DNA from 3 places in the Sphingobium sp. B10D7B genome. Region 2 is predicted to be linked to each of the others. Evidence: riboswitches for the same ligand, from Rfam matches in the RefSeq annotation. Region 2 holds a riboswitch; each other region holds the start of a gene.

Region 1 (4,298 bases), 640 kb from region 2:
TTGCCGCCTGGAACTGAACCAGACCGCCACCCGCAATGCGGATGCCTGCGCCGTTCCCGGCCGCAAGGCTGGTTCCGGAGATGCTGGTGGCGCTGTCGTCCGCAATCGAGTCCCGGAAAGTGATGGTGTTTCCGACACCGGGGGACAGCGTGACGGAGGAACCGCGCATCATGAAGAGCGCGCCACCCGCGGACTGGCCTGCCGCACCACCATTGGTGCTTGAGCCGCCCACAGACGAATTGTTCTCGAAGATCGAGTTACCCTGAATGAACAGCGTGCCGCCCTCGCGGACGAAAATGGCACCGCCGAAGCCGGAACCGCCGCCGCCGCCAACACCAGCCGACGAGCCATTGCCGGCGCCGAACCCGCCCGTGCCGCCATCGCCATCAGATCCTTCGATGCTCTGGCCGTTCTGGCCGCCAGCGCCACCCGCGCCGCCGGAACCACCGCCTGCGCCGAAGCCTCCCGTGCCGCCGTTGCCGCCGGAACCGCCTTCGCCGCCGTCCGTGATCCCGGTCGCGCCGGCACCGCCCGAGCCGCCCGAGCCGCCGGCCCCACCGCCGAAGAAGGTGCCGCCGTTGCCGCCTTTCCCGCCCTGGCCGCCACTGCCGCCATGGCCGACCTTGCCTTGCGCGAGGTCGATATTCCAGGTGACGAGATTGGCGGTGTTAAGCGCAAGCTGCACGCCGACTGCGGCGACCTCGACGTAGAATGACGCCGACAGCGCTGCTGCAGGCGGAAAGTTGGCAAGAGCCGCGGCCCCTTGCGCAATCTTCAGCCCCAGGTTGATGCCGTCCTGTGCAACCGCATTGATGAGGCTGGTGTTGAAGGGCTTGCCACTGCTGCCACTGCCACCTTTGCCGCCATCGCCGCCGGCACCGTTGGCACTTGCGCCCCCGTTATAGCCATTGGTTCCGGCGGACCCTTCGCCATCGACGAGGATGGAGTTGAAGGAACTGCCCGACTGACCGTTGCCACCGTTGGAGCCCGCGGGCGCCGAGGCGGTCAGGCCGTTCATGGCACCGCCCTTGTTGAGATTGGCTGCCTCCGGATCGATCCGGTAGGAGACGGTATTGGTTGCGGTGTCGATCGCGGTAATCACCGCGTTGGCCGGAATAGCCGAATCCCCGACCAGCAAGCTGCCAACGGTGAGGCCGGAAACCGAGGCGAGGCGGATGGTCTTTGCCCCGCTATTTACGCTCAGCACCGGATCGCTGGTGAGCACGAACTTGCCGGCGGTGATCGCCGAGACGCCGTTGGCGCCAATGACGTTGCTCAGCGTCACCTGCTTGGTATCGGGGTCGATCCCGGTGATCGTCGTACCGGCTGGAATGCCGGTTCCCGAAACGGTCTGACCCACCGCGAAGCCCGCGATGGAGCCCACCTGGATGGTCGCGCTGCCGCTCCCGTTCGAGATCAGGGGGCTGAAAGATGCCTTCAGCGACGTCACCTGCTGGAGGTCGATCGCGTTCGAAAGGGTGACGACACCGCTGTTCAGATCGACAGCCGTAACGACGGTGTTGGCCGGAACGCCAGCGCCCTGGACGGTCATGCCCACGGCAAAGCCGCCTAGCGGTCCGGTTGGCGTAATCGTGTTCGAAAGCGTCGAGCTGGAGGCCGACTGGAAACGTGTTACCGCGAAGGCCGATACAGCCGGCGTGTCGATCGGGCCGTTCGCGGAAATCGACTCATTGAGCACATAGGAAGTGACTTTGTTGTCACTGTTATAGTTGACCTGACTGACCGTAGCAGTCCGCGTGACGTTATTGGTGTCCTTGTAATAGACCGTCTGGCCCCTCATCACATCGGCAGCCGCCACCGGGGCGTTCAGAGTGACGGTGTTGCCGCCGCTCAGCAGGCCGCTGACGACGTTGGAGGAATCGATCGCGATGCCGCCTGACAGACTTATTTCATTAAGCGTCCCATAAGCGTTGCTGCCCGCGGGATTGATCTCCGTGATCGTCGCGTTCACCTGGCCGACCGAGCCGTCACCGAGCTTTTGGGCAATACCTGCGCCGGCCTGAATGAGCGTATTGTCTCCGATAGAAATGATCTTGTTGACGACGAACTGCCCGTTTCCATTGTAAGTCACGTCGCTCAATGTCGGCTGCAGAATGCTGGCAGCGGACGCATCTGCCGAGGCGCCGACGACTGAAACCGCGATCGGCGCGACCGACGACGTGGCAATTCCACCGCCTTCGCCGCCTTTGACGTGATTGTTCGCAAAGCTCACATTATTCAGCGTTAGGGTTGCGCCGCTATCAATGAAGAACACGCCGCCAAGACCGGCACCACCGCCCGAGCCGGCGCCGCCTTCGGTGCGGAAGTTGGTGTAAACCGTCTGGCGATCAGCCTCTCCGACAGCGACGCTGTTCCCGACCACGTTGCTATTGCCGGACAGCGCCGCGTTGCCGGAGACCACTTTTCCGGTGCCGTTCTGCCCATCGACGATGATCGGATCACTGCTCTGGGCAGACGCGGCGGATGAAGCCGCCACCAACAAGGCCGTGACACCGGCCGACACGAGAAACTTGGCTTGCTTATTCATGATTTCCCCCAAAGTATTGAAAAATCTAGATGTAATCGTTGCGCGCGGCAGCAGCAGGGCGTAGAGCGCCGCTTCTGCCCCGTTGGTTTTTCAGCGAGTGCTGTGGTCGATTGGCCAAGGCTTTGGCCTCAGCGCCCCCGCTGAGGCTGCCCGCCGCGTTCCAGTTGGCTGCGTGGTTGCCCAATCCGCTGTGACAGAAAGGCCAGTCTCCCTCCGCGGAAAGACTTGGGTGCTCAGCGCGATCGCAGGCGGGGCCGAGCGATGCAGGGCGCGGTGGGCGAGCGGACTGTGGCCGAGATATGTGGCTGAGGCATTGGCGCTTGTCACGCCTACCTTAGAAGGCACGGCGTATATAGTATCGCGCTGCCCGCTGCACGAAAATATGCAGGAAAGGCTGAACTCATATTTTTGTAGAGCAGGGCGCTGAAGTCTAGAGAGAGATGGCGCAACTACACGACAAGATATGTCGGGCACTTTTTGTTCCTTCGGCATCCCCGCTATCTCTTTCGAGACCGGAAGCTTTGCGTCCCATCGTCGCCGATGGTTTGCCATTGTCGGGTTTAATGCTGATTTTCTTTCAAGAAGACTCGCATTAACCGGCCCTTAGATGCAATTTACGAAAATTAACAGCAATAAAATCATCTCGTAGGAAAAAGAGATGGTTAATGCGCTGCGGTACCGCGTTGATTGTTAAGGAAACGGCCGCTCGCGCTAACGTGGCATTGACATTTTGAACGCGACAAAAAAGGATGGTCGTTCCATCAGCGCAATCTTCGGGCTGAAATGGCCGTGCGGCCGCGTGCCCCATTTTTAAAGAACGGCCCCTAAACGGCGGGTGGCTTGTTCACCCGCTGTCGCCAGAGCAAGATGGGCGTCCCAATTTCTCGTTGGCCTGGGCCAAAAGACGGCCGTCGTCGCAGATGCTTGGTCAAAGCCACTTACGGTGAGCGGCGCCACTTTATCGGCGATCGAGTTGGTGATCAGGACGGTAATTGCGAGGGCACTGAAAGGCGACAGAGCGGCGCAGGTCGCACAACTTGAAGTTGGCTAACTTATAATTTTCAGCATCGAAGCTGCGGGGGGCATCCGCCACTTGAACCCAGTAGTGGGAAGCGAGACGTACCGAATGTTCGGGCGCCAGGGCTGGCGTCTCGCATGGGCAATATAATTGCAAGTGTGGGGGCATGATTGCCATCATTAGATATAATGTAGGTATTTGATATATTATCATTAAATAGCCGACGCCGGCTTCGTCATTCATCTTTGAGGCTTATATATGCTCCCGGAAGGTTTAGTATTAGCGCGATAACAGACGTCCGCGTAATTCTCCGCCAGCCTTTCGCAGCGCCTTTCCTCACCAGATCAGTGCGCTGCCAGCGCACACAATTCCGGCACGCTGCTGATCCCCAGTCGCTGATAGGCGCGCTTTCGATAGGTCATGACGCTCGTTTTCGCGATACCCAGATCCAGCGCTGTTGCCTCGACCGACATGCCGGCGGTCGCCCGGGCGCAGACTTGCCGCTCGCGCCGGGTCAGATTTGGGAACAAGTGCCGCAGTCGGCTTTCGATGTGCTGGGCGGAGGAGAAGCAGGAAAGGGCGCGCCGGCGGTTGAGGGGCAGCATCGGCAGCGCCAGCCGAGCCAGGCCGACCAAAGCGTCCAGCTCGCCGTCCGTAAACAGGCCGGTGGAGCGATGGCGCGCGACATTGATGACGCGCCAGGCCTGTGGTCCGCGCTGGATGATCGAGACG
Region 2 (4,298 bases):
GGTTCGACGTTGCGCGATCACCACCACCACCACCTCTTCAGCTGATCCGTGCGGCCATCCTGCTCCGGTGCCAGCGGCGACCGGTAGGCCGCCGCACCGTTGGCATCTGTGCCCGCGCCCGCTATCGGCGCTGGACCGAGCGATGGATGATCTGATGGATGTCGAGCCGTTTCAGGCCATAGAATTAAGCAAGTTGGCCTATCGCCTGGGCGCGGAGGGGCGATCGGTTCTCCATATGGAGTTTGGCCAGCCCTCGACGGGTGCGCCGCAGGCCGCGCTGGACGCTGCGCGCGACGCGCTTGGCATCGATCCGATGGGCTATTGGGAGAGTCCTGCGCTGCAGGCGCGGCTCGTCCAGCTCTATAGGGAGCGGTACGGCATGGTAGCCGAGCCGGACCAGTTCCTGCTCACCTGCGGCGCCTCGCCGGCATTGGTCCTTGGGCTGAGCACCCGTTTCAAGGCGGGCGACCGGATCGCCATGGCGCGGCCGGGCTATGTGGCCTATCGCAACACCGTGCGCGCGCTCAACATGGCGCCGGTCGAGATCGAATGCGGCGAACAGACGCGCTTCCAGTTGACGGCGCGTGCGCTGGCAGCGCTCAATCCCGCTCCGCAGGGCGTGATCGTCGCCAGCCCGGCCAACCCCACCGGAACGATCATCGCGCCTGCCGAACTGGAGGCGATTGCGCGGCTGTGCGCAGAGCGCGGCATCGCGATCATCTCGGACGAAATCTACCATGGCCTGAGCTATGGCGCGCCTTGCCGCTCGATGGGAGAATTCGCAGCCGACGCGATGATCGTCAGCAGCTTTTCCAAATATTACTGCATGCCCGGCTGGCGGCTCGGCTGGCTCTACGTGCCGCGCGCCATGGTCGAGCGGGCACGCGCCTATATGGGCAGCCTGTTCCTGACCGCGCCATCGATCAGCCAGCATGCCGCTTTGGCGGCGCTGGACTGCACGTCAGAGCTGGAAGCGCATCGGGCCACTTATGCCCGTAACCGGGAGATTCTGCTGGACGCCTTGCCAGCCCTTGGTCTGCGACGCATCGCGCCGCCGGATGGCGCCTTCTACATCTATGCGGATGTCAGCGAATTGACGGATGATAGCCCTGCGTTCTGCAAGAAGCTGCTCCTTGAGACCGGGCTCGCCACGGGACCGGGGGTCGACCACGATCCGGTCAATGGCCATCGGTTCATCCGGCTGAGCTTTGCGATCACGGAAGCCGAAGTGCAAGAGGCAGTGCGGCGCCTTTCGGCGTGGTTGCCCGACCAGCGACGGCTGTAACGATCACGTCGCGGGGGGCAACCATATTTTAGAGCGACGGATGCAGCGCAATCGACGTCGTGCTTGCGTTGAAGTTAACTATAGTTATCGGCTTAACACGGCCGGTTATGACCCCGCTCCAGACCGAGGGCGATAATTTTCACACGACAAATCAGCTGCATGGCTCCGATCTGCATGCGCGCCATCTCGACAAGGCCGGGCTTTTTTGTTGCGCTGCCGCTCAGCTAACGTTAATATTCCTCCTGAAGATGACGGCTCCGCCCGATGGGCGTTCGTTGCCTTCGACAAGGGCAAACTGTCGGTAACGGCGGGACGCAAAGCCTCCGGCCCCAATGGGGTAGCGGGGCTACCGGGGGATGAAACAGAGCATTTTCGGATATCGTGTGTAGCCTGCTGTGAGAAGGTCATGGGGTTCGTTTGAACCTCAGGCTGCGCTCCCTGTCGTCGCGCTTCGATCCCTGTCTCAAATCCCGTTGAACCGCACCTGCATGGCGGTTTGCCCTTCACATCATCTGGGCGGTGGGCCCACACGAGGGGATTTCGTAATGCAGGGCAAGGCAATCAAAACGCGCGGCGCCGTTCGGCAGGCTCTCAAGGCCGGTCTGTTCAGCAGCGTCGGCATTGCGGGGATGTTGGCAGGCGCATCTGCCGCCCACGCCGAGCCTGGCATTTGCCAGACTGAGGGTAATGTGACCCTGTTTTTCTGCGAACCCTCGTCGGTTAAGGCTCGTATTGAAGGAGGCGATACCAGCCTCACTGTGAACGGCGCACAGGACGAGTGGAGTATCACGGGCGATGGCGTCAGCTATTATACGTGGGACAATACAGTCTCTGGCGACATTACGTCGACGCTGCTCATCACCAATTCCACGATCAGCACCACTGATAATGGCGGCGTAAACGTCAGTTCCAATATCCAGGGTCGGAACGACATTTCGGTCACCTTGGGCCCGGACGTCACGGTTGACAGCGTGGGTGGCAACGGTGGCATCTGGGTTCGCAACCAGATCGCGGGCGACATCGTGATCGAGAATGGCGCCGCGCTGACGGTCTCAGGCGTGGAAACCAATGGCATCTCTGCCACCACCAACGCAGGATCGGTGAACATCACCAATAGCGGGGCCATCACGGTCCAGCAAACCAACGGGGCCGCAGACTTCACCCAGCGGGGAATCTACGCCGACGGCGGTTTCAACGATGCCGAGCCGGTCGAGGTGACCGTGACGAACACTGGCCGGGTGGAGGCTCAGGCGGCGGGTATCCGCGTCGTCAATTACAACGGTTTGGCGAAAATCACGAACAACGCCTACGTGTCTTCGGTGAACAATCAGGCGCTGGTCGGCTGGACGCCGAACGGCGAAGTGGTGATCGACAATCAGGAGCAGGGTGAGGCTATCTCGGCCAACGGCCCGGCGATTCAGGGCGCCTCGCAGATCGGCAATATCACCATCACCAACGCAGGCATTGCGGAGGGCACCACCGGCATTCTCGCCGTCGCCGGCTTCGACGAGGATGCGCCCGGCTCTGGTAAAATCACCATCACCAACAGCGGCATTGTCACCGGCAGAACCGGAAGCGCAGTTCAGGCGCGCACGCCGCTTGGCGATGTGGTCATCAGCAACACCGGCACGCTGCAATCGCTGAGCGGGATCGCGGCTGTCGATGCAGACACACTTAGCGGCATGGTCCAGATCACCAATTCCGGGTCGATCCTGGGTGAAACCGGTATCGTCACCAACAGCGCGGCGACCACGATCATCAACGCCGGTACCATCGAGGCCTCGCCTTCCTTCGGCCACGCCATTCTGATGGGCGCCGGCGACGTGACGCTGGAGTTGCATGCCGGCTTCAACATCATCGGCCTCGTCGCGGATGCGGATATCGCGAGCGGCACCAATACCCTGGCGCTGGGCGGCGCCATCAATGCGTCATTCGACGCCGGATTGGTCGGCACGCAATATTATGATTTCGATGAGTTCGTGAAGGTAGGGACCGGCACCTGGACGCTCACGGGGACAGGGACGACCGGCTGGACGGTCCGCGAAGGGACGCTGAACGCTGCCAGCAGCGACGCATTCGGTGTGGGTCAGGCCTATGTCGTTGAAGGGGGCGTGCTGGGCGTGGGGGGCTCCACCTATCAGGCGACCCTGGGCTCGCTCACTGTCGGAGAAGCGGGCCTTGTCTCCACCGATGGCGGCGTGCTCGTGCTCGACCAGAGCAGCGACACCGTCTTCGCCGGCACGTTGGTCGGCCAGGGCAGGTTCGTCAAGGCGGGCGAAGGTGCGCTCGCTTTCACCGGCAATGGCGCTCTCTTCAACGGTGCGCTGGATGTCACCGGCGGCGCCTTTGACCTCACGGGCGGCTTCAGCGCCAGCACGGTGACCGTGGGCGGCGCGGAGCTGGCTTCGCTCAATATCAAGGCGGTGGGGCAGCTCAACTCTGTCTCTGCGGCCATTGGCATGAATGGCACCGCGGGGAGCGTTACCGTTGATGGCGGCGCGAGCTGGATCAACTCAAGCCTCATCGAGATCAGCCGCAATCCCAATTCCTCCGGGTCGCTGACCATCACAAATGGCGGCTCGGTCGAAACTGTGAATGGCAGCATTTATATGGGCGCGGGCGGCTCGGTCAGCATCAGTGGTCAGGGTTCGGCGCTCCGTGTCGGTACGCTGCATTCCGAACTGCCGGCCGACTGGGTTTCGGCCGATGGCTGGTTCAGTGCGGATGAGGGCAGCATCTCGGTGACCGACGGTGGTTTGCTGGAGGCTGACGGCAGCTATATCGGCGGAAACGGGTCCGGCACGGCGACGATGATCGTCGACGGTGCCGACACGGTGTGGCGCAACGGCCTCAGCCTGTACATCGGCGGCACCGGCAACGACACCGTTGGCCAGGGCAATGTGACGGTGTCCGGCGGTGCAGAAGTCACGTCCTACACCAGCGCGCTTGGCGTCGACACCGGCTCGAGCGGAACGCTGACGCTGACCGGCGAAGGCACGACCTACAGTGTTCT
Region 3 (4,298 bases), 890 kb from region 2:
CGCCCACCTGAAGTGCGGGAAGCGCATCCGATAAAGATGCCCGGTCAAGGACAACCTCAAGCAGCAAGAGTTGATTATCGTCAGCGGCCAGTTCGCCGCTGTCCGCCCAAAGAGGAGTAGGCTGAGCAGTGGCGATCATGAGCATCAGTCCAATCCACAGGCTACGGCAAGGAGATCTGGCTCTGCGCAAGTATCTTCCCCGGAGCTGTGTCTTGGTCGGTGAACACAACGCTGATTTGCTCGCCTCGCTGCGGATGAGAGCGCAAAGCGATCTTTACCTGTCGCCGCTCTATCTCAGGATAGACACCGATCCCCCGCACGACACCCAACGGCTCGTCCTCACGGCGCGCCTTCGCCTTTCGGATTTCGATATCGCCGAAAAGGGAATTCGGCCCACGCCTCACAAGGTCAAAAGTGACGACTGGCATAGGGCTGTTCAGCTCAGACCCCGGCCCAGGACTCTCCATCGTAAACCGTGTGTTTTCGATCGCGGCCTCAACCTGGGGCGTGCCGATGCGCACGATCACAGGGATGGAAATGCCCAGGACAGATGCGATGCGGAACGAAACAGCACCGGGCTCTGCATTCGCAGCCTGATCGGCGGTTAGGCCCGTGTCAGGTGGCGGCACCGCCGTCACCGTCAGATGCGTGCGATATTCGCCGGCGGGCCAGTCGCCGGTGCCACCTGCACGAAGACGGATTGTCTGCCCCGTCCCCGGCTTGAGCAGCACGCGCCTGGGCGTCACCAGCATCATGGAACGCGCGGACTGAAGCTTGGCACTGAGGTCCTTCACCTCCGACGCGCCGTCTGCTTCATCCGTCGGGCGGATCTGGCCGGTGGGCAACATGACCCGGTCGACAAAGCTTATGTCATATACCCCGGCAGCGGTGCCTTGGTTGAAGAGGAATATGCTCGCCGTTCGCCCCAGCCGATCAAAGGTGATCCGCTTTGGATTGATGTTGAGGCTGGCGCTTCCGCCGGCTTGCTCTGTGGTCGCAGGCTGGGCAGAAGAGGAAGTGCAAAAAGCGGATGGGAAGGCGCCAGCGACCAACGCGATAGCGATAGCGATGCTCTTGCGTTGGTTCGCGGATCGCGTGAGACGCTTCACGACGCCTGGGAGAGTCATCACCGGCGTCTCTCGCTCAATCATATTGCGCCAGGACCAGCAAAGGCCCGCCGTCGGATCCGTAGCTGTCGCGCAGTGCTTTCAAAAGAAACGGCGGTACAGACAGAAGGCCATCGCCGCTCAACCTGCCCATGAGAACATCTTCGAACCCCGAGGGACCGGCTTCAAAGGACGGGAAATTATCATCGCTCAGCGGCGCAATCGGGACACTAAGCGAACCCCCTGTGCCTGGCTGGACGAATGCTCGTGAGACCAGGAGCGAAAACGTCTGGTTGCTGCCCCCGGCGATTTGAATAGGAGCGGCCCGGGAAAGACCGGCCTTTTGGTCGCTCTCGTTTGACTGCGGCCCTGGCGACAAGATCATGACCCGGAGGCTCGACTGGAGAACCAGCACGGGTTGCAGAGCAATCTCTTTCGCCGATTGCGTGATCGAAGCCGGCTCCACGATCGAAACCTGGCCCTTCGCGGTCGCTTCAGCCGCATTCACCTGTGAGGCCGGAAGCGCCGCGCAAATGCACAGCGCTCCCAGCGCAGGAGCGGTTGCCAGCAACAGGCGCGCTCCCATCCGGATGGATGATGAGACCGTCACGAGACGCTCCTGTCACAGGTCAGTTGTAGGCGACGGTCGCCGTGAAGGTGCCCGAGTAATTGCCAGAGGCCTGCGTATTGGGCAGGGAGAAGCTACCGCCAACGCCGAAGGTTGCGGTGCCAGCTGTGCCGATGGTGCTGGACAATGTGCCTGTCGCTGCACTCGGCGTCAGCGTGACGGTGATCGTGCCGCCGGGCGTACCAGTCATGGAGAAGCTGGCGGGCACCGAAATCGAGAAGGTCTGCCCCCCTTCACCTGAGACCGTATAGGCTGCGCGCGACGTCGTGCCGCCAGCGGCAACTGCGTCGCCGGAACCAGACAGGCTGCGATTGCCTGTCGAAGCATCGACAGTGACCGTGTTGGTCCCTGCTACAGAGGGTTTCACGATCGTGCCGAACGCAAGGTCGCTGGTCTTTGAAATCGAGATCGGTTGAACGATCCGGGCCGTACCCGTGGTCGACACAGATGCTGAGGACTGAGCGTAGCTTGCCGCCGGGATGGAACCCAGAAGCGCAATTGTCGCGATAGACTTCAAGTTCACGAACATGACGATGTCTTTCTCTTACTTGATATGCACATGAATTTAATCGGAAAATATTAGACCCCGCGCGCCTTGGAGGCCCTCGGGCGGCTGCGTTTCGCGGAGCTTTGGATTGCAAGCGGGTGCGTCTGGCGAGCCAGTCGCAAGCAACTGGATCACGTGATGATCGGTACGGGCGCTCGCTGACCGTCGCCAAAGACGGGCCCTTGCCCGACGAGAGCGGAAAGGATCTGGAATGCGCGAGGACGACAGGTCCACAATAGTTCTCCGTTTCGGTAACCCCGCTATCCCTGTGAGGGACCGGAGGCTTTGCGTCCCATCGTCGCCGATGGTTTGCCGTTTCGACCGAGAATCTCGGGCGCTATTAGGTAAATTTTGATTTAACTATTATACACTACACAGTCAACGGCTATGTGCTGAACGACCAAATGGAGAATTGTGCGACTACTCCCATGTTGAACCGCAGATCGAGTGCCCGACTGGGAGACCGTTTGTTTTCAATGAAATAAACGCGAGTTTTGGATCACCAGAGCCTAAGCAACTCGCCAAGAACTTCGCGGACTGAAGCGAACCGACGATGCGCTTAGCTCGCGCCAACCCGAATTCCATGAGGATGTATTTCGTTGCAGCCGCTATGATCCCGACGAATTGCACATCCGGGCTAAATGCCAAGGCCCCTCCCGCGAAAAACGCCGCTTGGGCTCCTCTCCCCTCGCTTCGCCTGTCAGGGCGTGGAGCGCGCGACGCTGCCAAGCGTCGGTTCTCATCTAAGCGCTTCTGCGGTGGGCCGCTGCCTCAAGATGTCGGCGCAATGCCGGAGGGCGACGAAAGGCAGGCTTGAAAAGGTCTTCGTGCTACCGGCCCACCGCTATGTCAGAGCAACCGCCTCAACCACAGAGCCCACGAAATTCCGGCTGATCTGCTGGCCGGACCGCGCCAGTCTACGCACCTCGGGCAGCCGGGACGCTTCATATCGCGCGAGTGCGGCTTTGGGGTCGGCCCGCAGGGCCGCCGGGTCGAGGCAGCGCGCGAGGGTGAGAGCATCTTGCGCGGCGGTTGCAAAGCCATTGCCTGTCATCGGCGTGCAGACATGGGCAGCGTCGCCAACCAGACACATGCGGCCGGCGACGAGTCGGTCGGGACAATATTCCACGACCGGTGTGCCGAGCACCGCTTTGCGGGCGATACATTCCAGGATCGCGTCGCGCCAGGGCGATGGCCAGTGCCGGCGCGCCAGTGCGGCCAGCTCGTCGAACAGCGCATCCGACATGTCGTTCGGGCGTAGCGAATGCCGCACCAGCGCGCCCTCGACGGCCCCTGTGCTGCGGAGGATTGCGTTATGCCCGGCGTCGTACCAGCCCCAGCCGACCCGGCGGCGGCCGCGCTCCGGACTGCCATCGGCGGCGGTCAGCGGAAAGCCGAGAAGCACATAGGGCCCGGACTCGAGGAACTCCAGATTGGGCGGATAGCGGACAGACAGGGCCGACTCTTCGGCAAAGCCGACCCAGGCCAGATACTCCGCGAAGACCGCATCGGGGCGCTCCGGACTGATCTGCCGCCGCACGACGCTCTGATAGCCGTCCGCGCCGACCAGCACCTTGCCATCGAACTGCCGACCATCGGCGGTCCTTGCCCAAGCCCGATCCTCCGCCTCTCCCGTCGCTTCGACGCGGGCGTTCTGCAGGACCACAATGCCCGCCTCGTCCGCCGCTGCGCGCAGACCGCGATAGACCGATTGCCATGCCTGGACACCCGTGGCGAGCGCGCCCGTAGCGTGAGGACGCCCAGTCAACTGCTCAAGCAAGCCATAGCCGACCTGCAGCGCTGCCCCGGTCCGGTCGGTATCGGTCGAGCGCTCCAGCAACGTGATCGAGAAGCCATGCCGCGACAAGGCGAGGCCGGTCATGAGGCCAGCGAGCGAGCCGCCGACGATCAGAATGTCGCTCATCCGCTCCGGGCCCGACGACATCAGCTTTTCGGCGTCACCCAGACCTCGACGGGGGCGACGAACTTGCCGGGCGCCGGTTTGCCGACCTGCACG

What was found. Region 2 has a riboswitch for cyclic di-GMP ahead of M2331_RS09940 (autotransporter domain-containing protein). Riboswitches for the same ligand answer to the same signal wherever they lie in the genome.
Region 1: linked by a shared signal. The riboswitch ahead of M2331_RS12990 (autotransporter-associated beta strand repeat-containing protein) and the one ahead of M2331_RS09940 (autotransporter domain-containing protein) in region 2 are both predicted to bind cyclic di-GMP.
Region 3: linked by a shared signal. The riboswitch ahead of M2331_RS13865 (DUF4402 domain-containing protein) and the one ahead of M2331_RS09940 (autotransporter domain-containing protein) in region 2 are both predicted to bind cyclic di-GMP.

What each region holds. Positions count from the first base shown of each region.
Region 1 is NZ_JAOQOQ010000001.1:2,737,315-2,741,612, reverse strand. It holds gene M2331_RS12990 (autotransporter-associated beta strand repeat-containing protein) at 1-2,548, opposite strand, end outside; cyclic di-GMP riboswitch class I at 3,033-3,108, opposite strand; gene M2331_RS12985 (helix-turn-helix transcriptional regulator) at 3,911-4,298, opposite strand, start outside.
Region 2 is NZ_JAOQOQ010000001.1:2,094,779-2,099,076, reverse strand. It holds gene glmS (glutamine--fructose-6-phosphate transaminase (isomerizing)) at 1-1, shown strand, start outside; gene M2331_RS09945 (pyridoxal phosphate-dependent aminotransferase) at 143-1,285, shown strand; cyclic di-GMP riboswitch class I at 1,565-1,639, shown strand; gene M2331_RS09940 (autotransporter domain-containing protein) at 1,831-4,298, shown strand, end outside.
Region 3 is NZ_JAOQOQ010000001.1:2,980,281-2,984,578, forward strand. It holds gene M2331_RS13850 (hypothetical protein) at 1-145, opposite strand, end outside; gene M2331_RS13855 (hypothetical protein) at 162-1,151, opposite strand; gene M2331_RS13860 (hypothetical protein) at 1,144-1,716, opposite strand; gene M2331_RS13865 (DUF4402 domain-containing protein) at 1,736-2,263, opposite strand; cyclic di-GMP riboswitch class I at 2,529-2,605, opposite strand; gene M2331_RS13870 (FAD-dependent monooxygenase) at 3,126-4,205, opposite strand; gene M2331_RS13875 (hypothetical protein) at 4,226-4,298, opposite strand, start outside.